DNA from 4 places in the Neorhizobium sp. 05N33 genome. Region 3 is predicted to be linked to each of the others. Evidence: riboswitches for the same ligand, from Rfam matches in the RefSeq annotation. Region 3 holds a riboswitch; each other region holds the start of a gene.
What was found. Region 3 has a riboswitch for cobalamin ahead of AC1DLT_RS00640 ((2Fe-2S) ferredoxin domain-containing protein). Riboswitches for the same ligand answer to the same signal wherever they lie in the genome.
Positions count from the first base shown of each region.

Region 1: linked by a shared signal. The riboswitch ahead of bluB (5,6-dimethylbenzimidazole synthase) and the one ahead of AC1DLT_RS00640 ((2Fe-2S) ferredoxin domain-containing protein) in region 3 are both predicted to bind cobalamin.
Region 2: linked by a shared signal. The riboswitch ahead of AC1DLT_RS30275 (aromatic ring-hydroxylating oxygenase subunit alpha) and the one ahead of AC1DLT_RS00640 ((2Fe-2S) ferredoxin domain-containing protein) in region 3 are both predicted to bind cobalamin.
Region 4: linked by a shared signal. The riboswitch ahead of AC1DLT_RS28655 (DUF1636 family protein) and the one ahead of AC1DLT_RS00640 ((2Fe-2S) ferredoxin domain-containing protein) in region 3 are both predicted to bind cobalamin.

Region 1 is NZ_JBFTNK010000006.1:65,543-71,032, forward strand. Features, by position in the region: gene AC1DLT_RS16960 (class II 3-deoxy-7-phosphoheptulonate synthase) at 1-140, shown strand, start outside; gene AC1DLT_RS16965 (GFA family protein) at 300-710, shown strand; gene AC1DLT_RS16970 (NAD+ synthase) at 771-2,444, shown strand; gene AC1DLT_RS16975 (TolB family protein) at 2,454-3,290, shown strand; cobalamin riboswitch at 3,318-3,506, shown strand; gene bluB (5,6-dimethylbenzimidazole synthase) at 3,601-4,287, shown strand; gene AC1DLT_RS16985 (hypothetical protein) at 4,288-4,989, opposite strand; gene AC1DLT_RS16990 (NADP-dependent malic enzyme) at 5,134-5,490, opposite strand, start outside.
Region 2 is NZ_JBFTNK010000028.1:14,831-20,320, reverse strand. Features, by position in the region: gene AC1DLT_RS30285 (BA14K family protein) at 1-179, opposite strand, end outside; gene AC1DLT_RS30280 (BA14K family protein) at 374-793, opposite strand; gene AC1DLT_RS30275 (aromatic ring-hydroxylating oxygenase subunit alpha) at 902-2,146, opposite strand; cobalamin riboswitch at 2,250-2,479, opposite strand; gene AC1DLT_RS30270 (DUF6656 family protein) at 2,663-3,259, shown strand; gene AC1DLT_RS30265 (L-threonylcarbamoyladenylate synthase) at 3,293-4,270, shown strand; gene AC1DLT_RS30260 (FAD-binding oxidoreductase) at 4,298-5,490, shown strand, end outside.
Region 3 is NZ_JBFTNK010000001.1:130,120-135,609, forward strand. Features, by position in the region: gene AC1DLT_RS00630 (LacI family DNA-binding transcriptional regulator) at 1-458, shown strand, start outside; gene aztD (zinc metallochaperone AztD) at 668-2,062, shown strand; cobalamin riboswitch at 2,111-2,305, shown strand; gene AC1DLT_RS00640 ((2Fe-2S) ferredoxin domain-containing protein) at 2,405-3,193, shown strand; gene AC1DLT_RS00645 (ABC transporter substrate-binding protein) at 3,211-4,707, shown strand; gene AC1DLT_RS00650 (ABC transporter permease) at 4,717-5,490, shown strand, end outside.
Region 4 is NZ_JBFTNK010000021.1:36,001-41,490, reverse strand. Features, by position in the region: gene cobN (cobaltochelatase subunit CobN) at 1-969, opposite strand, end outside; gene cobW (cobalamin biosynthesis protein CobW) at 988-2,025, opposite strand; gene AC1DLT_RS28655 (DUF1636 family protein) at 2,022-2,432, opposite strand; cobalamin riboswitch at 2,540-2,779, opposite strand; cobalamin riboswitch at 2,839-3,067, shown strand; gene AC1DLT_RS28650 (CbtB domain-containing protein) at 3,105-3,281, shown strand; gene AC1DLT_RS28645 (CbtA family protein) at 3,295-4,056, shown strand; gene cobO (cob(I)yrinic acid a,c-diamide adenosyltransferase) at 4,053-4,667, shown strand; gene AC1DLT_RS28635 (cobyric acid synthase) at 4,670-5,490, shown strand, end outside.

The DNA.
Region 1 (5,490 bases), on a different contig from region 3:
CGGCGAGCGACCTGCAGGACCGTTACCACACCCATTGCGACCCGCGCCTCAACGCTGACCAGGCACTGGAACTGGCCTTCCTGCTCGCCGAGCGGATGAAGAGTGGCCGCGACGAAAAGCGGATGGTCGTCAACGGCTGAACCGCCGCGCATCATCGTTGAAATCGGAGAAGGCCGGCGGCGACGCCGGCCTTTCCGTATCTTGATATAGCTTCCGTTGATGATCATCATCAGCGGAATAGATTTGACCCCGCGGCCCACGCCCGCGACACTGGGCCGTCGCTTCGTCGAGGATGGTGCATGCAGCAGAAGAACAGCGGTCGTTGCCTGTGCGGTGCGATCCGGTTTGAGACGGTAGGTCCGCTGCGGACAGTCACGGCCTGCCATTGTTCGCAATGCCGCCGCCAGACCGGGCTTTATTATGCGGCGACCAGCGTTCGTGCCGAAAACATGACGCTCAAAGGCGAGGAGGCACTCAGCTGGTATCGCGCCAGCGATGAAGCGCGGCGCGGCTTCTGCTCGCAATGCGGCTCTGCGCTGTTCTGGCAGGCGGAGGGCGCGGCAAGCATTTCGATCCTGGCGGGCGCTTTCGATCAGCCGAGTGGACTTGTCATGGGCGAGCATATCTACTGTGCCGACAAGGGAGATTTCTACGAACTGCCGGAGGACGGCGTGCCGCATTATCCGGGCGATCGTCCCGCATCTGCCTGAACCATAAAAAACTCTCGGAACAACGTTGCCGCGGTCTGCTGCGGACATTAAATCGGTACCATGACCCAGGATATCAGCCAGACATTTCGTATCGCCGTTGCCCAGCTCAACCCGACAGTCGGCGATATTGCCGGCAATCTGGCGCTGGCCCGAGAAGCCAGAAGGGATGCCGCCCGTGAAGAGGCGGATCTCATCCTCTTCACTGAGCTCTTCCTGTCCGGTTATCCGCCGGAAGACCTCGTCCTGAAACCGGCTTTCCTCAACGCCTGCCTGAAGGCGGTGGAGGAGCTTGCGGCCGATACGGCAGACGGCGGCCCCGGCGTCATCATCGGCTTCCCGCGTCAGGGCAAGGAGGGCCGGCACAATTCGATCGCCGTGCTCGACGGCGGCAAGGTGATCGCCGTGCGCGACAAGATCGACCTGCCGAATTACGGCGAGTTTGACGAAAAGCGGGTCTTCATCGCCGGCGAGATGCCGGGGCCCGTCAATTTCCGCGGCGTGCGACTCGGCATTCCGATCTGCGAGGATATCTGGGGCGATCTCGGCGTCTGCGAGACGCTCTCGGAAAGCGGGGCGGAAATCCTGCTCGTGCCGAACGGTTCGCCCTATTTTCGCGGCAAGGTGGATATTCGCCATCAGGTCGTTCTGAAGCAGGTGATCGAGACCGGCCTGCCGATGATCTACGCGGCCCAGCTCGGCGGTCAGGACGAACTGGTCTTCGACGGCGCAAGCTTCGCCTTCAACACCGACAAGTCGCTCGCCTTCCAGATGAGCCAGTTCGAGCCGGCCGTCGCCGTCACCGAATGGAAACGGATTGGCGAGACCTGGCACTGCGCCCGCGGACCGATGGCGCGCATTCCGGAAAAGGAGGAGGCGGATTACCGCGCCTGCCTTCTGGGGTTCCGCGACTACGTCAACAAGAACGGCTTCAAGTCGGTCGTTCTCGGCCTGTCCGGCGGCATCGACAGTGCCATCTGCGCGGCGATCGCTGTCGATGCGCTGGGCGAGGAGAGGGTGCGCACGGTGATGCTGCCCTATCGCTACACCTCCGAGGATTCGCTGAAGGACGCAGCCGATTGCGCCAGGGCGCTCGGCTGCCGGTACGACATCGTGCAGATCGCCGAGCCGGTGGACGGTTTTTCGTCAGCGCTGGCCGAGCTGTTCGAAGGAACCGACGAGGGGATTACCGAAGAGAACCTCCAGAGCCGCGCCCGCGGCACGATCCTGATGGCGATCTCCAACAAGTTCGGCTCGATGGTGGTGACGACCGGCAACAAGTCGGAAATGTCGGTCGGCTACGCGACGCTCTACGGCGACATGAACGGCGGCTTCAATCCGATCAAGGACCTCTACAAGATGCAGGTCTACGCGCTGGCCGCCTGGCGCAACGAACACCTGCCGCCGACGGCTCTTGGCCCAAGCGGCGAGGTGATCCCGAAGAACATCATCTCCAAGGCCCCGTCCGCGGAACTCAGACCCAACCAGACCGACCAGGATTCGCTGCCGCCCTATCCGGTGCTCGACGACATTCTCGAATGCCTCGTCGAGCTGGAAATGGGCACCGAGGAGATCGTCGCCCGCGGCCACGACATCGCGACTGTTCACCGGATCGAACACCTGCTCTATCTCGCCGAATACAAGCGGCGCCAATCGGCGCCGGGCGTCAAGATCACCAAGAAGAATTTTGGCCGCGACCGGCGTTATCCGATCACCAACCGTTTCCGCGATCGATAGGAGAGGATCATGGCCTCGCGCAGCTCGGTCGAGATCTTTAATATCCGGACGAGGGTGATGCGAGTGGTCTGGCAGACGGAAGCCCTCTTCGAAGCGCCCAACTGGTCGCCGGACGGGCGTTACCTGATGCTCAACAGCGAGGGCCTGATCTATCGTCTGTCACCGGAGGGTGGTGACGGGCCTGAACCGGTCGATACCGGCTTTGCCCGCCAATGCAACAACGACCACGGCATTTCGCCGGACGGTTCGCTGATCGCCATTTCCGACAAGGTAGAGTTAGGCAAGTCGGCGATCTATGTCCTTTCCGCCGGTGGCGGCGTGCCGCGGCTGGTAACCCGGAACCTGCCGTCCTACTGGCATGGCTGGTCGCCGGACGGAAAAAACTTCGCCTATTGCGGCATCCGCGGCGACGAGTTCGACATCTATACCATCGGCATCGAAGGTGGCGCAGAGACGCGGCTGACATTCGGCGAGGGCCGCAATGACGGGCCGGACTATTCGCCGGATGGAAAATGGATCTATTTCAATTCCAGTCGCACCGGGCTGATGCAGATCTGGCGCGTCCCGGCCGCAGGCGGCGCGGCCGAGCGGATCACCGACGGCGGTTACGGCGACTGGTTTCCGCATCCGTCACCGAAGGGTGACAAGATCGTTTTTGTCTCCTACGACGCCGATGTCTTCGACCATCCGCGCGATCTTGACGTCCGCGTCAGGCTGATGGACATGGACGGCGGCAATGTCGAAACGGTGTTCGAGCTCTTCGGCGGGCAAGGCACGATGAATTCGCCGAACTGGTCGCCTGATGGCGATGAGTTTGCCTATGTGCGCTATTTCCCTGTCGCATGAACGCCTTGCGCCGGGGATAGCGTAAGGGCATAAACGATCCTGTCAGGTGCCGGCGACAAGCCGGAGAATCGGGAATCCGGGGTGGAACCGGAACGTGCCCAACGCTGTGAGGTGGACGCTCGGCCGCAATATATGAAAGCCACTGGGAAACCGGGAAGGCGGCGGTGCAGGCGGATGAAACCAAGTCAGAAGACCGGCCTGACGAGATAGACCAGCCCGCGCGGACGGCGGAAAGGTTTCGGACCTCTTTTTGCCCAAAGGCTTCGTGCCGGGAAGGCAAGGGAGCGACGGCATTGTTGGGGACTTAACGATGCAGACTGATCCTTTCGCGCATGCCTTGCTGCCTGCAGGCGAGTTTTCCAAGGTCGAACGCGCCGCTGTCTACCGGGCGATCGAGACACGCCGCGACGTGCGCGACCAGTTCCTGCCCGATCCGCTGCCGGACGACCTGGTGATGCGGCTGCTTGGCGCCGCGCATTCGGCACCCTCGGTCGGCTTCATGCAGCCATGGAATTTCATCCTCATCCGCGATCAGGCGGTACGCGAGGCCGCGCGGGCCGCCTTTTCGCGCGCCAATGACGAGGCCGTGGAGATGTTTGCCGAGGAAAGCCGCGACCTCTACCGCAGCCTCAAGCTCGAAGGCATTGTCAAGGCGCCGCTGTCGATCTGCGTTACCTGCGATCCGGACCGCGCCGGTCCGGTCGTGCTCGGCCGCACTCACAATCCGCGCATGGATGCCTATTCGACCGTCTGCGCCGTGCAGAACCTCTGGCTCGCGGCAAGGGCCGAGGGCGTCGGTGTTGGCTGGGTCAGCATTTTCCGCGACGAGGACGTGCGCGGGCTGCTCGGTATTCCCGACCGTGTCGAGATCGTCGCCTGGCTCTGCCTCGGTTATGTCGATCGGCTCTACGGCGAACCCGAACTGGCGCTCAAGGGCTGGCGCCAGCGCTTGGGCCTGGACGCGCTGATCTTTCAGGACCGATGGGACAGCCGCTGATTATTGCTGCGGCTGTGGTCCTGCCGATTTCGGATTGGTGAGATCAATACCCGCTTCGGGCAGGAAGGTCGGCCCGACGGTGCGCACCTTTTTGCTGGGGTCGTATGGCCGCTCCGGCGGCGGCGTGAGCACTGGCGGCGGGACCGCGGTCGCCTGCGGCTTTTGCGGCGGGTGGGTGCGCAGGTTGGTAATTCCGGAATAAGGCTCCTCTTGCCTGGGAAGTTCGATGCCCGGCACCTTTCGCTTGTCGTCGACTACAGGCGGCAGCGGCTCGAAAGAAGGGATGCAGCGCTGTTCGCGAATGGCGGCGAGAATGGCATTGCGCTCTTCCGAGGGCAGGATTATCTGCCGCGAACCGTTGCGCTCAGCCGTCAGCGTGTCGCGGCTCTGCTCCATTCTTCCCAGCGCATCTCGCATCTGGCCGCAGACTTCGGCATTGGGGCCGCCGAGGACCACGACGCTGCCGTTGCCGCAGCCGGCGCGGCGCATGTCGACCCGCAGTTCACGGATATCGGCATTATATTCGCCGAGCTGCTGGGCATAGCTGCGCGCCGCCGACGTATTGCCGATGATCTCCGGGCTGTTTCCAAGTTTCCGGTAAAGCGCTGCGCAAACGGCAGGGTCTCCCGCCAGCGCTGCGGCAGGCAAAAACAAGAGCGGTATGGTCAGCAGGCCGCGAAGCGGTATCGGCAATTCCGGCATCCTCTCCTTTACTGGAAGATGACATCATGGAACGTGCCGGTTGATAATCTCATAAAGCCGAGACCACCGCATGGCGAAATCTATCCAAGGGCCGGTTGAGCCCCGGGCGGGGCTCAAGACATCGCATCGAGAGAGTTATTCAACTCAGGATTGAAATTGCAGATTGGGCTGCGATGCCTCCACGACGGCGAGTGCCGCCATGTTCACCACGCCGCGCGACGTGACCGAGGATGACAGGATATGCGCCGGCTGGGCCGCCCCGAGAAGAATGGGGCCGACATGCAGAGCATCCGTGAGGTTGCGGACGAGACCGAGCGAGATATTTGCCGCATCGAGATTCGGGAAAACCAGCAGGTTGGCTTCGCCGGTCAGCGAACTGTCCGGCATGGCCCGCTTGCGCAGCGTTTCCGACAGGGCAGAACCACCCTGCATTTCGCCGTCCACTTCCAGCTCCGGCGCCCGCTGGCGTACCAGCTTCAGGGCGGCCCGCATCTTCTGCGC
Region 2 (5,490 bases), on a different contig from region 3:
CCGCCATACCAGCCGCCGCCATGGCGACGATACTGCACGAGGGTCGCGTCGGCATTGGCGTTCGTTTCGATCCCGGCGGCCGGAGCGGTCGGTGCCGGCATCGCCTGAGCCGGCATCAGCGAGCCGGCGAGAACGGCAGCAGAGATGCCCGCAACCGCAATCTTCTTCAAAAGAGTCATATTAAGTCCCCCATATCCCTTGTCGGTGTTTCAATTTTTGCCAGCCAATTATTTCAGTATGCAGCGAAATAGAATTTCGCTGCAACCCTTGGGAAGTTCATCCTGAATGCGTGATTAACGTGCGCCGCGACAAACAAGCCCGGCCACCGGCTTACGCCGCGACCGGGCTCCGCGTCGAGAGGGCCAATACCTGCTTACCTGTAAGGCGAGATGCAGCGCGCCCGCACGCCGGCGCGCGGTGCATAGGTATCGTCCCAGGCCCGATAGCTGCGATAACGGCTTTCACACCAGGCGACGTGGCGGCTGCCATAACCCCGATCCGCCTGGATAGCGCCGCCGATAATGGCACCGGCACCGAAGGCGGCCAGCGGGAACCAGAAACCGTTGTGATAACGATAACCGGGGCGGCGGTCGCGGTAACCGCGATGGCCGCGATACCAACCGTATCGGTCACGCCGGAAGTCGCGACGGTACTGGACATTGGTGACATCGCCGGCGGCCGAAATGCCGGATGGCGGAGCCGGCATTTGGACAGCCTGCGCAGGTACAAGGCCAGCAAATGTCGTGACAACGGCGACTGCCGCTGCGGTCAGGCGTAGGCGAAAGGCGTTCATGCGGGGTGCTTCCTCATTCTGATTTTCAATCAGAAAACAACGCCACACGCGGGATTCCGTTCCTGGAGCCACGCCCCGCGCCGATCAACGCCGATCACGAATTGGCGATCAGGCGACGATCGAAAGTTTCGCCTGGTCGCCCTGCAGCCGGTTGACCATGAAGTTCGAGTACCATTCGACGAACTGCATGACGCCGCCTTCGTGGAGTGGCGAGTAAGGACCGGGCTCGTAGGCGGGCGAGCGGATGCCGAAAGCGTTTTCCTCCACGATCTGGCGGTCCTGGTCGTTGGTCATGTTCCAGACATGGGTCAGGTCTTCGAGATTGTAGTCGACGCCCTCAACCGCGTCCTTGTGGACCAGCCATTTGGTGGTAACCGCCGTTTCTTCCGGCCCGAGCGGGGTGACGCGGAACGAGATCGCGTGGTCACCGAGAATGTGGTTCCAGCTGCTTGGATAGTGGAACAGCAGCATGGTGCCGATCGAATTGATCGTCACGTCGTCGGAGAGTTTGCGYTGTACGGCGTTGCGGCCGCTCATCGTATAGCTCTCGGCATCCTCGATCAGCGGCATGCGCGCGACGCGGAACTGGCCGGTCTCGTCCATCCGGAATTCGCTCGGCAACCCGGCCTCCTCACAGCGCTGCCAATGGGCGGCGATGACCGGATCGTCCTTGGCGCCCTGGACACCGGTCGCGGTCGGCGATTCCGGATAGGTGCGGCAGAGCTCCGGATGGTTGGCGGCGCAGTGGTAACATTCGCGGTTGTTTTCCCAGACGAGCTTCCAGTTGCCCTTCTCGATGATCGTCGACTGGTGCGCGACCTTGGCTTCCGACAGGCGGTGCGGGGCCATATAAGGCTCGATGGCGGCGCGAACCGGCGCGAAATCCGGCGCCTCGTTGGCAAGACAGATGAAGATAAAGCCGGCGACGCTCTCGCAATGGACCTTCTTCATGCTGAATTGGGTCTTGTCGAAGTCCTGGCCCATCTGGCGACCGACCAGAAGCGAGCCGTCCAGCTCGTAGGTCCATTGATGGTAGGGACAAACGAGCCGCACCGCCGAGCCATGTTCCTTGGTGCAGACACGGCTGCCACGATGGCGGCAGGTATTGTGCAGCGCCCGGATCTGGTTGTCGCGGCCGCGCACGATAACGACCGGATAATCGCCGATCTGCAGGGTGAAATAGGCGCCGGCCTTGGGCAGCTCGCAATCATGCCCGACGAACAGCCAGTCGCGGTACCAGATCATTTCCAGATCGAGCTTGAAATAGGCGGGATCGGTATAGAAGGGCTGTTCGAGGCTGAACCCCTCGCGGCGGTTCTTGAGCTGCCGCAGGGCCTGATTGCGAATTTCCATATACTTACCTTCCTCGTCAATGTGGACAGCGGAAGGACATGGAAATGCCGGCCGGCCCCAGGCCCGCCCCAAACCCTGTCCCGAACGCCCGCCGCGTCCGGTCGTCATCTTTTGTCCCGAGGCTGGTTTCCGGGCTCAGGAGCTGTCCGTTGCGGGACGGGCTCGGCGCCTTCCCGGGCGGCCTTTTCGGCTCTTTCCCAGTGGCCTGTACCAAGCTTTGTTGCTCCACCACCGTTGCGGGGGCAGCGCCGGATCAAGGTTTCGAAGACCCCTGCCGGCTTCCCAATTCTCCGCCTTCCCTAGACAGGCGGCACCTCAAGATCGAGGCGGATATAACCATCGAGCGGGCGTGTCGCATAGGCGACATTGCGACATCGGCAACCGCGTTGGCGACAGCGGCGAAACGGCCCGGAATGCAACACTCCAGCCCCGCGAAAGCGAAACCTGTCATTAAGGGATAAGCCATAAAATCCCGGCTCGAATGGGAGCGATGCCACCGTGCAGGCCAAGGGGAAAATCCGTTACTATAAAGCTCCTCCACCAAAGCCTCCGGCGCCGGTGGCAGTGAAGACCGCTGCCCATTCCGAATTCCTTCGGACGGGGCGCATCGCCCGCTACAATCCGATCTGGCTGCCGGAAGAGCGCCGTTATCTCACCCATGACGAGGTCGCCGAGCGCACAGGCAAAAGGCTGGAGGCGGCCGGCGAGACGAGCCACAACCGGATCAACTCCTTCCATCGCTCGATCAAGTTTCCGAAGATCATCTTTCACCACACGCTCGATGAGCGGCCGCATCTCGGCTATTGCCATGTCACGGCGGCAAGAACGCAGCTTGCCCACGGCGTGCCGGTAAGCTGGTCCTTCTACATTGCCAACTTCGTTTCCGAGATGGGCGGGGAGGAAACGTTCTTCGAGCGTATCAGCACGGCCTATTCGCGCATGTATTTCGCCGTCGCGGTCGAACGAGAGGCCGGCCAGCCGCTGCAGATCAACCGATCGATCCGCAAGAATGGCCTTCTGTTCCGCACCAACGATCCGATGGAAGCGATCAAGAACGTGCTGATGCTCGGCACTTCCAACGAAATGCTCCGCGAGATCATCAAAAAGCTATGAAGACGCCGGGCTCCGCGTTATTGACGGGCGGATATGACGGCTCAAATCATCGACATCACCCGGGACCATGACGGCGCGCTCGCCCAAGCCTGCGCCGTGCTCGGCGGTGGCCTACCCGTGGCGATCCCCACCGAGACGGTCTACGGGCTTGCGGCCGATGCCACCAATCCCGCCGCCATCACCCGCATCTACGAGACCAAGGGCCGGCCGCGCTTCAATCCGCTGATCTGCCACATGTCGGATCTAGCCATGGCCGAGCGTTATGCCGACTTCGACCCGATTTCGCGAAAGCTTGGCCAAGCCTTCTGGCCGGGCCCCCTCACCCTGATCCTGGCCCTAAAGCCCGAAAGTGGCATCCACGCGCTGGCGACGGCCGGGCTCGATACGGTCGGCATCCGGCTTCCCAAGGGCTTCGCTTCCGATCTGATCCGCGCCTTCGGCAAGCCACTCGCGGCGCCGAGCGCCAACACGTCCGGCAAGGTGAGCCCAACCAGCGCCGCCCATGTGGCCGACGACCTGGGCGACAAGCTGGCTTTGATCATCGACGGCGGCGCGGCTCCGGTCGGTGTGGAATCGACCATCGTTCGTGTCGAGGATGGCGTGATCCGGCTGCTGCGGCCGGGTGGGGTGGCCGTGGAAGAGATCGAACGTGCAACCGGCCTTGCGGTGATCCGACCGGAAGGACCAGCGGCAATCATCGAAGCTCCCGGCATGCTCGCTTCCCATTACGCGCCAGGAGCGGCGGTCAGGCTCAATGCCGACCATGTCGAGACCGGCGAGGCATTGATCCGGCTCGGTTCTGCTCCCGTGAAAGGAATGGAACTCGCGACGGCGGTTTTTGATCTGAGCCCGTCGGGCGATCTTGCGCAGGCGGCGGCAAACCTGTTCGATTACCTGAAGCGGGCCGACGCCACCGGCGCCGCCAGCATCGCCGTCACGCCCATTCCCGACCATGGGCTCGGCGAAGCGATCAACGACCGGCTGGCGAGGGCCGCCGCCCCGCGAGAATGAGCCGGGGCAAAAGAGGAGGAGACGTTGATGGATATTTCCGGGCCGAAACCAGAACTTCTCGACCGCTTCGCCGCGATCGTCGGCGAAAATCACGTGCTGCGCGACGCGAACGATCTTGCGCCGCATCTGGTCGAGGGCCGCGGACTCTACCGGGGTTCCTCTCCGATGCTGCTGAAGCCGGGCTCGGTCGAGGAAGTGTCCGCGATCCTAAAGCTCGCGAGCGAGACAGGCACGCCGATCGTGCCGCAGACCGGCAATACCGGCCTTGTCGGAGGCCAGACGCCGCGCACCGGCGGCAGCGACCTGATCGTCTCGCTCGAACGCATGAACCGCATCCGTGACGTCGATCCGGTCGCCAACGTGCTGGTCGCCGACGGCGGCGCCATCCTTGCCGACGTGCAGAAGGCGGCGGAAGCCGTCGACCGGCTATTTCCCCTGTCGCTCGGCTCAGAGGGCTCCTGCCGCATCGGCGGCAACCTCTCCACCAATGCCGGCGGTACTGCCGTGCTCGCCTATGGCAATACCCGCCAACTCTGCCTCGGGCTCGAAGTGGTGCTGCCGACCGGCGAGATCTGGGACGGCCTGCGCCGGCTCAAGAAGGACAATACCGGCTACGATCTGCGCGACCTGTTCATCGGCGCGGAAGGCACGCTCGGCATCATTACCGGCGCGGTGCTGAAACTTTTTCCGCAGCCGGTCGGGCACCAGGTCGCACTTGCCGGCCTCAATTCGCCGGCAGACGCGTTAAAACTCTTCGAGCGGGCCTCGAACCTCTGCGGCACGGCGCTGACCGGTTTCGAGCTGATGCCGCGCATCGGCATCGAATTCGTGGTCCGGCATATAGAGGGCGTGCGCGATCCGCTCTCCGAGCCGCATCCATGGTACGCGCTGATCGACATCTCGACCTCGGATTCCGCCGAGACGGCTAGTTCCATGGTACAATCGCTGCTCGAACAGGGTTTCGAGGCAGGCCTCATCCGCGACGCCGTGATCGCCTCCTCCGTCGCGCAGCAGAAGGCGCTCTGGCACATGCGCGAAAGCATGTCGGATGCGCAGAAACCCGAAGGCGGCTCGATCAAGCACGACGTGTCGGTGCCGGTCTCGAAAATCCCGACCTTCATGGCGGAGGCAGAACAGGCGGTGCTGGCGGCCATGCCGGGTGCGCGGGTCTGCGCCTTCGGCCATCTCGGCGACGGCAATATCCATTACAACATCTCGCA
Region 3 (5,490 bases):
TGGCCTTCGTTGGCAGCGTTCGCGAAAACGATAAACGCGCCCAGAAGCGTTTGAGCGGGCTGGAAGCTGCGGCAGCGACGGCCGGCCTCCCCGACATCGTCAAGCATACGGCGCAGCAAGGCGGCAGCCCGGAACTCGGGGAGCGGCTTGCAACCGAGCTTCTGGAGCGCCATCCCGAGATCGACGCAATCGCCTGCAACAGCGATGTCGTTGCGTTTGGCGTGCTTCGGGCACTGCGGAAACTCGGCCGGCGCGTTCCTCAAGATATCGGCGTTGTTGGATTTGGAGACAACGAGGCGGCGAGCTGCGTTAGTCCCTCCCTAACGACGGTTCGCCCTGATCGCGAGCGTATCGGCAAGCTGACGGCCGAGGCGATCGTCGCACGGATCAACGATGCCAAATCATACACCGCACCCGTCGAATGGGAGCTTATCGTTCGGGAAAGTACAGTTCGATAGCTCCCGGCCATCCAAGGCGGTTGAAGCGTTCGTCTCCAGCGTTCGTTCGACATCCCACTCTCGGTCCAACTCTGCCAATCTTGTTTCGATCTGCATCGCGATCCGGCAAATGTCGATCATCGCATTCTCGGGGATTGACAACGATCGCGTTTGTAATGTTATAACATAATAACTAATGATCGAAGCTACCGTCAATCTGGAGACAAGTCATGTCACGGCAGAAATCTCAACCAACTCCGGTGACCGTTTTGACCGGCTATCTCGGTGCTGGCAAAACCAAGCTTCTCAACCGCATCCTGACGGAGCCGCACGGAAAGAAGTTCGCCGTCGATGAGATCGGGATCGACAAGCGAGGGCCGTCACCCGCCTCGTCTTTTCTCACTCGAAACCGTCTGCTGACAGCTGTCGCGTCAGGCCTCATCTTTGCTGCTTCCGGAGCGTTTGCCGATGATGATCATGAGACGAAAGAGGCATGGCGCCTGTTTGTCGGCGATCATACGAATCCAGTCGTCCGCGCCATCGACTTCGAGAACGGCAAGGAACTCGGCCGCTACGACGTCAAGGGTCCTGCGGCGCTGACCGCCAGCGCGTCCGGCCGGAGCGTATTCGCCACGCAGTCGGATCATGACATCGTGCACGTCCTCAAGACTGGCATCGATTTCTCCGATCACGGGGAGCATCGGGACCTGGAGGTTTCCGAGGTGGGGCTGTTGCCCGTGACTTTCGAGGGCAAGCGTCCTTTCCACGTCGTTCCACATGACGACCATGCGATCCTCTTTTACGATCGAGGCGGCAAGGCGGATATCATCGACGAAACGGCTCTTCTCGAAGGCAGGGCTGACGTGAAGACAGTCGACACGACGAAGCCGCATCACGGCGTAGCGGTGACGATGGGTCGTTTCGTGCTGGTGTCGGTCCCAAACACTGAAGTCGAAACCAAGCCCGACGAACTGCCGCCGAGGGTCGGTCTTCGCGTCGTCGATGAAGCGGGCAAGCAGCTCGGTGACGTCGCGAAATGCACCGATCTTCACGGCGAGGCCACTTCGTCCCTGCTGGTTGCTTTCGGTTGCAAGGAAGGCGTTCTTGTCGCCCGTCCTGGCGGACTTGATGGACCGAAACTGGAAATGCTCGCTTACCCATCTGACATGCCGAAAGGTTCGACTGGTACCTTGCTTGGCGGTAAGGCAATGCAGTTCTTCCTCGGCAACTACGGCGAGGACAAAATCGTCCTGATCGATCCGGACAGCGAGAAGCACTTCCGGCTGATCGCCCTGCCCACCCGCCGCGTCGACTTCCTGCTGGACCCAGCAACGCCGCGCAGTGCCTACATCCTGACGGAGGACGGTGATCTTCATGTGCTGGACGTGATCAAGGGCGAGATCGTTCGCAAAGCCAAGGTCACCGAGCCCTACAGCAAGGACGGCCATTGGCGTGATCCGCGTCCGCGCCTTGCCGTTGCGGACGGTCATGTCGCCATCACCGATCCGCGGCATTCGCTGGTTCGCATCATCGATGCGGAGAGCCTGAAGGAAGTCCGCACGATCCCCGTCGAAGGAAAACCCTTTACGATCGTTGCCGTCGGCGGCTCCGGTGCCTCGCATTGATGCGACGATGCTGCATGAAGCGGCGCCGTTGACAGTCGGCAGGGGGAGTGTAAGTTCGCGGCGTCAAGGTTCTTCCGTCCCCGGACGGAAGCTAAGAGGGAATCCGGTCAAAACCGGAGCTGTCCCGCAACTGTGAGCGGTGAGCCGTTCGCCCAACATGTCACTGGCAGCCAATGCCGGGAAGACGGGCGATCAAGGCTTTGACCCGCGAGCCAGGAGACCTGCCTGACAATAGAAATTCCGTGGTCGGGGTGTGCCACAGGAATGACGGTTCCGTCGGGCTATCCCTGCCTGCCGCAACCCTCATTTTTGCTGCCTCCTCCTTTGAGTGAGACGAAGGCAGTGAAAACACAGGGATTATCTTCCCAGAACGTATCCGGGCGCGCCGTCCTGCTGATTGCGAAATCCGCCTTTGCGGCATCGCCGCATCTGGAAATGCAACGGCTCGCGAAACTTGCAGCCGGCGTGACCGGAGCCGGAACGGTTCGGGTCGCCTTTACCGAACAGGGTACCCCCTCCCTGCGCGACGCGCTGTCCGATCTGCTCGACGAGGATGTCGAAACCGTCGTTATCGTGCCGCTCGTCCTGCCCATGGAGCCGAGCGTCCTTATCTGGCTGACGAAATCGCTGAAGCGCTGGAAGGCGGCCGATAGCCGGCGCTGGCCGGCCCTTTCGATCACCCGGGATATCGCCTCGAGCACGCTGATGGCGCGGCTGATCGGCGAACTGCTCGAAACCGCCGAAGCACTGGACGTGCCGCAGACCGACACGCCGCCCGTTGCCGAGGGATCGCTCGTGCCGGCCCAGAAACGTCGCGTGCTCGTCTGCCAGGGCGGTCCCTGCAACGCGGCCGGAGCCGATGTGATCTGGGGACATCTGCGCAACCAGCAGGAGCGGCAGAAACTGCGCACTGCCGGCGACGGCACGATGACCGCAAAATCCACCTGTCTCGGTCCCTGCAATCTGGCGCCCGTGCTGCAAGTGTTTCCGGAAGGAACCTATTACGGCGGCGTCAACGAAGACGCGATCGACCGGATCGTCGGCGAGCACCTGCTCGGCGGCGGGATCGTCGAGGACTTCGCCTATCACCCAACGGGCCGCAAGCAGCGGCTTCGCACCCCATCCGAATAGAACAAGAGGAAAGAGAATTGACGTCGCACACTCTATCGCGCCTGGCCGCCGCCTGGCTCAGTGCCGCCATCTTTGTCACCGCAGGCACTGTCTTTGCAGCCGAGCCGGTTCGCGCCGGCGCCACCTACATCACCAGTGGCACGGATCCGGCCAAGGGTTCGAACGGCTGGGCGCTGGTCAGCCACGGGGTCGGCGAGAACCTCTTCACCGTCGATCGGGACGGCAAGCTCGTGCCGGAACTGGCCGAAAAGGCGCAGCGCATCGGCGACCTGACCTGGACCGTGACCCTGAAACACGGCCGCCTGTTTTCCGACGGCACGCCGGTGACAGCCAAGGCGCTGGCAGCAGGTTTCGACAACACATTCGCCAACAACAAGGCGGCGCTCGCCACCGGTGGCAAGCTGACCTTCGAGGCGGCCGACGACCTGACGCTGAAGGTGACAACCGAAAAGCCGGTGCCTTTCATCCAGGCGCTCTTCGCCGAATGGCCGCTGATCGCCTACAAACCCACCGCGGCCGGCAACGCCGTCTTCAGCGGTCCTTATCGAATCTCGGGCTTCAAGGCGGATGCCTCAATCGCGCTCGAGCCTAACGCGCATTTTGCCGGCGCCGACAAGCGTTCGCCGGTTAATTTCCGCAAGTTCGGTGATGCGCAGACCCTGACGCTGGCGCTGGAAGCCGGCGAGCTCGATTTGGCTTTCGGCTTGCCGTCGGAAGTCGTGAGCCGGCTCCAGACAAACCCTGATCTGGCGATCAAGTCGTTCCCGGTCGGATACCAGTATCTCGCTTTCTTCAACACTGCCCGGCCGCCGATGGATGATGTGAAAGTGCGCCAGGCGATCGATCTGGCCTTCGACCGCAAGGAGCTTGCCACCGCGATCAACGGTGGCGACCCCGCCACCGGCGCCTACGCCTCCTATTTCCCCTTTGCGGGCAGAGAGGCACGCCCGACCGACCCTGCCAAGGCCGCAGCGCTTCTCGACGAAGCCGGCTGGGCAAAAGGCAGCGGCGGCATGCGCGAAAAAGGCGGCAAGCCCCTGCGCCTGCTGGTCATCACCTATCCGCAGCGTCCCGATCTCGTCACCATGCTGCCGGTGGTCAAGGCGGAACTCGCAAAGATCGGCATCGCCATCGATACGCAGGTGGTGGAGAACATCCAGCAGATGGCTGCGGCTGGTGACTTCGACATCGCGCTCTGGGCGCAGCACACGGCCCCGAGCGGCGATGCCGCCTTCTTCCTGAACTCGATGCTGAGAAGCGGCGCTTCGCTGAACTATGCGAAATATGCCTCGCGTGGCTTCGACGCGATCCTCAACCGATTTGCGACCGAGGGCGATCCGGCAAAGCGGGTGGCGATCGCGCTAGATGCTCAGCAGAAACTCTTTGCCGATGCGCCCGCCTCGTTCCTGGTATCGCCCGTCTGGTATGTCGGCCTGTCGAAGCGGCTGAAGAACTACGAGCCGTGGGGATCCGACTACCACGTCCTGCGCGCCGATATCGGCGAGACGGAGTAGGGCCACGTGATGGGACTAGTCAGGTTCGGCATGCAATCGATAGCGGGGCTGCTGGTGATTTCGCTCGCCTCTTTCTCGGTCATAACATTGATGCCGGCCGATCCGGTTGCGATCGCCATTCGCGTCTGGAGCCTGCCGGCGACGGATGAGACCGTCGCGGCGTTGAGGGCGGAGTGGGGCCTCGATCAGCCCGTGCCGCTTCGCTATCTCCATTGGCTGGCAGATTTCCTCGGCGGAGATTGGGGCCGTTCGTTTCGGACTGGAGAGCCCGTACTTGCCGAATTCGTTGAACGGCTGCCGGTTTCGCTGTCGCTCGGTCTCGCCGGCCTGGCGCTAGCAATCGCGCTGGCTATTCCGCTCGGGCTTTTCTCAGCGGCCTATCCCGGGGGTATCGTCGATCGGATGAGCCGGGCTCTGTCGGTCTTCGTCCAGGCAGTGCCGGCCTTCTGGCTAGGCCTTGTTCTTCTTTGGGTCCTCGGTGTGCAGTTGCGCTGGATCAGACCCTTCGCCAATGATTGGACGGCAATCGTCCTGCCCGTCCTGCTGATCGCGCTGCATTCCGTCGCTGTTCTCTCCCGCGTCTATCGGCGCGACCTAAAGGAGACCGCCGGGCAGCCGCATTTCCGCACTGCGCTTGCCAAGGGCCTGTCGGAAAGGCAGGCGCTCTGGCGGCACGGCCACCGCAGCGCGCTCTATGCTCTCTTGTCGGCAATCCGTTCCGAAGCAGGCTGGGTGATCGGCAGCACCGCGACCATGGAAATCCTCTTCGGCCTGCCCGGTATC
Region 4 (5,490 bases), on a different contig from region 3:
GCGTCCATCGAGTTCCGGCAGGACGACGTGCATGGCGAGGTCGGCGGGGTTGAGGCCGCGCCGGCTCTCCGTCCAGCCATCGCGGCGGGTCGTGGCGACGACGACCTGGAAGACCGGCACGCCGGTGCGGTCGAAGACCGTCTCACCGTTGCCATCAGTGCCGCTGGCAAAGGCGGTGGTGGAAAGGATGGCCGCAGATTTCAGGTCCGAGACCGCCTGTTCGACGAAGGCCAGTGCATCCGGCTCCTTCAGTCCGCCGACGAAGATTGGCACCGGTGCAAAACCGCGCTTTTTCAGCGCCTCGAACAGTGCGTCGATCGGCGCCGCGTCATTCGCAAGCAGCATGGAGCGGTAGAACAGGATCGGCAAGCGCGGCGCATCCGGCACAAAGCGGGCCAGCAGGTCGTTGGCCTCGACGATGCCTTTTCCGGGCGCGTAGTAGCCAGCCTTCGGCACCGGGGCTGCCTGCGGCAGCGGTTCCGTTTTGCCCTCGGCCAGCGTCGTCAGCAACCTCGCCAGAAGCTGCATGTTGGCCGGCCCGCCTTCGCGGAAGCAGCTCAGGATGCCGGCGATCCGGTCTTCCGAAACGGTCGAGGCCGCGATCAGTCGTTCGTCGCGGATGCTGCATTCGCCGGGCAGCAGCGCCAGCGCGATCTTTTTCCGCTTCGCCATGCGCGAAAGTTCTTCCACGCCATAAGCCCAGCGGTCGTATCCGCCGAGAATACGGACGAGGATGACCTTGGCATGGGTAGCCGTCTTCTCGATCCAGAGATCGACCGACATAGGATGGCGAAGGTCGGAGAGGTTGGTGAGGCGGAGGCTTGTTAAATCCGGACCCCAGACGGCCACAACGCCGTTCAGGTCGCTGCCGGAAAAGGATAGCACCACCACGTCGGCCGGCGGCTGATTAAGGTCGACCGGTTCGATGAGGTCGTCAAGCGACGACGATGTGGTGGCGAGTATGTGCATCCTTCCCTCGGGGCCTACTTATGCGGCCAGCATCCTTTCGATCGCCGCGCGGTCGATGCCCTTTTCGCCGATCACGACGAGGCGGCTTGCTCGCGCTTCGCCCGGCGCCCAGGCGCGGTCGAAATAATGGCTCACGCGCGATCCTACCGCCTGAACCTGCAGGCGCATCGGCTTGTTCGCGACTTCCACGAAGCCTTTTATGCGCAGCACGTTCTCTGCCTCCGCGGTCGCAGAAATGCGGGCGGCGAGCTGTTCGGCATCGGTGACTGCGGCCAGATCGACGACGAAGCTGTCGAAATCGTCGTGATCGTGGTCGAGTTCGTCGTCATGGTGGGTCTTGCGGTTTTCGATATCGTCTTCGACGGCGAGGCCGAGGCCAATCAGTACGGCCGGATCGATGGCGCCATTGGCGGCCGCGACGATTTTCACGGCACGCGGCAGATGGGCGGACACGCGATCCCTGGCGGTCGCGAGGCCGGCGGCATCCAGGAGGTCGCTCTTGGTGAGCACGATCATGTCGGCACAGGCCACCTGGTCCTCGAACACTTCCTCGACTGGATCGTCATGGTCGATCGAACCGTCCGCGTCGCGCTGCGCTTCCAGCGCCTCGTGATCGTCGGCAACGCGGCCTTCGGCAAGCGCCAGTCCGTCGACCACGGCAATCACCGCGTCGACCGTCACTCGGGCTTTAACGTCAGGCCACTGGAACGCCTGGACGAGCGGCTTTGGCAACGCGAGGCCGGACGTCTCGATGAGGATGTGGTCGACGCGGGGTTCGATGGCAAGGATACGGTCGATCGCCGGCACAAAATCGTCGGCGACCGTGCAGCAGATGCAGCCGTTGGCAAGCTCGATGATGTTGTCTTCCGGGCAGCTTTCGACGCCGCAGCCCTTCAGCACGTCGCCGTCGATGCCGACATCGCCGAATTCGTTGACGATGATCGCCAGCCGCTTGCCTTTCAAGTTTTCGATCAGCTTGCGGATCAGCGTGGTCTTGCCGGCTCCCAGAAACCCGGTAACGACGGTGCAGGGAACGCGGTCGAACGAAACGCTCATGATGGCATGTCCTCATGGTGATGAAAGGGTGGAATACGGGCCGTCATGCCCTTGCCGCGCAGGCAGGTCGGGCGGCCGCGAAGGGGAAGGAAACCGCGCTCGTCCTCGGCCAGCATCATCGCGCCGGTGACGATGTCCTCGACATTGTCGAGCGACAGGTGGCCGAAGACATAGGACCAGCCGCTCTTGTGGTTGAAGGCGGCGCTCGGGCTTTTTTCGCAATTGGCAAGGCAGGTGACCGGCTTGACCGCGAGCGGCTTGCCGTTTGCTGCCTCGCGCAGCGCCGCGATCAGCGCGACGCCCGGTCGGATTTCGCCGTCGGACGCATCGCGGCAATTGGTGCAGACGAAAATCGTCACATCTGCCGGGCCGGCGGTTGCCGGATCATCTGGTCGGTGGTCACTCATCGGTCAGCCGCGTTCCCGCCGGGGTCGAAAAATCGGGGCGCGGAGCAGAAGGTCGAAATCCCTCTGCGGTGATCGAGACACTTCCTCCGGAGCACCCCGCCCGGTGAAGCAAAATTAATCGGACGGCAGGTCTCCTGGCTCGCGGGTCGTCGCCATTTGCCTGCCTTCCCAGGATACCGTTGGCCGGATTTCCCAGTGGCTTGACGGCCAAATGGCCGTTTTAGGCAATGGCTCGCCGCCTACAGTTGCGGGGGCAGCCGCGGCATTGATCCTGAAAAAGGGATCGCACCGCATTCTCTCTTAGCCCTCCCCGTTGCCGGAAAGGGACCATCTCCTTTCAAGTAAGCCCGGTCGCAGGCCCATGTCAATGCGTCGCAAAGGCGATTGCCGTCACGCCGAATTCGTCTATAGTGACCGAGCCTATGGTGCCCGAAAGGGTTTTAGAGGGAATGCGGTACGACGGAATTCCGCCGTCCAACCCGCGGCTGCCCCCGCAACTGTAAGCGGAAAGTCTTCGACCAAAACGGCCGTCCGGCCGTCAAGCCACTGGGAAATCCGGCCAACGGTATCCTGGGAAGGCGGGAGAAGGCGTCCGATCCGCGAGCCAGGAGACCTGCCAGAGGCGGCAAAGAACGTGAACGGCCCTCGGGTGGAGGGCGAAAGGACGAGACCATGGTACTGAATTCTGCTGCAGCTGCAGTCACCATTTCCGCTTCGAAGATCATTCCCCTCAGCATGACGGCCCTGCTCGGCCTGTTCATCGTTGGCTTTGTCGGCTTCTCGCATCTGGAAGTCGTCCACAATGCCGCGCATGACACGCGCCACTCGCTCGCCTTCCCCTGCCACTGAGGAGTTCTCCCAAATGTCGTTGTTTCGCAACATCGTCTTCACGGCGGTGATCGCCGGGCTTTTGTCCGGATTGCTGCTTACCGTGATGCAGAGCTTCTCCACCGTGCCGCTGATCCTGCAGGCGGAAGTGTTCGAAAATGCCGCGCCCGAGGCAGGCCACAGCCATGACGCAGCACCTGCCGCAGGTGCTGCGGCATCCGCCGCCGAGCATCACCACGGCGAGGAAGCCTGGGCTCCCGCCGATGGCTTCGAGCGTTTCATCTATACACTCGCCGCGGACATGCTGTCGGCTATCGGTTTTGCCCTTGTCCTCATCGCCGCCTCGGAAGCGTTCGGCGGCTTCAAGGGCTGGCGCGGCGGCCTGATGTTCGGCATTGCCGGTTTCCTCGCCGTCATCCTTGCGCCCGGCCTTGGCCTGCCGCCGGAACTGCCCGGAATGCCGGCCGCGGAACTCGGGCCGCGCCAGATCTGGTGGGTCTCGACAGCGGTCTGCACGGCAGTGGGCCTCGGCCTGCTTGCCTATACCCGTTCGGCCGCGTTCGCAGCGCTTGCGATCATACTTCTGATCGCGCCGCATCTGGTTGGCGCGCCGCTGCCGCCAAGCCATGAAACGGCCGTGCCGATGGATCTTTATGCCCGCTTCGTCAACGCCGTCTATGCCACCAACCTGGTGTTCTGGGCGGTGCTCGGTGCGCTGGCCGGTGTGGTCCGCGAAAAGTTCCGCGCTGGCGAGGAAGCTTCTGCCGGATCTCCGGCGAAGCTCGTTTCCCGGTGAAGGAGATCGACGAGGCGTCCGTCGAGCGTCACCGCGCCAAGATGGCGAACCGCAAGGCGGTTCAAGATGCGGAAGTCGCCGAGAAGACCCAGGAAAAGGGTCTTCTCATCGTCCATACCGGGCCCGGCAAGGGCAAATCCACCGCCGCCTTCGGCCTGGCGCTGCGCATGCTCGGCAACAACCGCCGGGTCGGCGTCGTGCAGTTCATCAAGGGCGCCTGGTCGACCGGGGAGCAGCCGGCGCTTGCCGTCTTCGGTGACCGCGTCGTCTGGCACACGATGGGCGAAGGTTTCACCTGGGAGACCCAGGACCTGAAGCGGGATGTCGCCGCGGCGGAAAAGGCTTGGGAAAAGGCACTCGAGCTGATGGCGGACGAGACGATCGGGCTCGTCATCCTCGACGAACTCAACATCGCGCTTCGCTATGATTACCTCGATCTCGACAAGATCGTCGCCGCGCTACAGGCACGGCGGCCGGATCTGCATGTGGTCGTCACCGGCCGCAACGCCAAGCCGGCGCTGATCGAGGCCGCCGACATGGTGACCGAGATGTCGCTGGTCAAGCATCACTTCAAGGCGGGCGTGAAGGCCCAGGCCGGCATAGAGTTTTAGCCATGGTTGGGTCCAAGCCAGCTCGGGCGCTGATGTTTCAGGGAACGGGCTCGGATGTGGGCAAGTCGCTGGTGGTGGCCGGCCTTGCCCGCGCCTTTACGCTGCGCGGCCTGAAGATCATGCCGTTCAAGCCGCAGAACATGTCGAACAATGCTGCGGTCACCGCGGATGGCGGCGAAATCGGCCGGGCGCAGGCGCTGCAGGCGCGTGCCGCCGGCGCGCCGCTCAGCGTCCACATGAACCCGGTGCTCCTGAAACCGCAGAGCGAGGTCGGTGCGCAGGTGGTGGTGCAAGGCAGGGTCGAAGGCAATGCCAAGGCCGCCGAGTATCAGATGCTCAAGCGGACACTGATGCCGCGGGTTCTGGAAAGCTTCGACATCCTCCGCAACCAGGCCGATCTCGTCCTGGTCGAAGGCGCCGGCAGCGCTTCGGAAATCAATCTTCGCCACAACGACATCGCCAATATGGGGTTTGCCCGGGCCGCCGACGCGCCGGTGGTGCTGATCGGCGATATCGACCGCGGCGGGGTGATCGCCAGCCTTGCCGGCACCAGGCTGGTGCTCGATCCCGAGGATGCGGCAATGATCCGGGGTTTTATCGTCAATCGGTTTCGGGGCGATCCGGCCCTGTTCGCCGACGGCATGCGGATGATCGGGGAGCTCACCGGCTGGCAGTCGGTCGGGCTGCTGCCGCATTTTGCCGATGCAGCCCGGCTGCCGGCCGAAGATGCGCTGGGCCTCAATGCGCCATCGGTGCGGAAGGCGGGTGCGAAGATCAGGATCGCGGTGCCGATCCTGCCGCATATCTCCAATTTCGACGATCT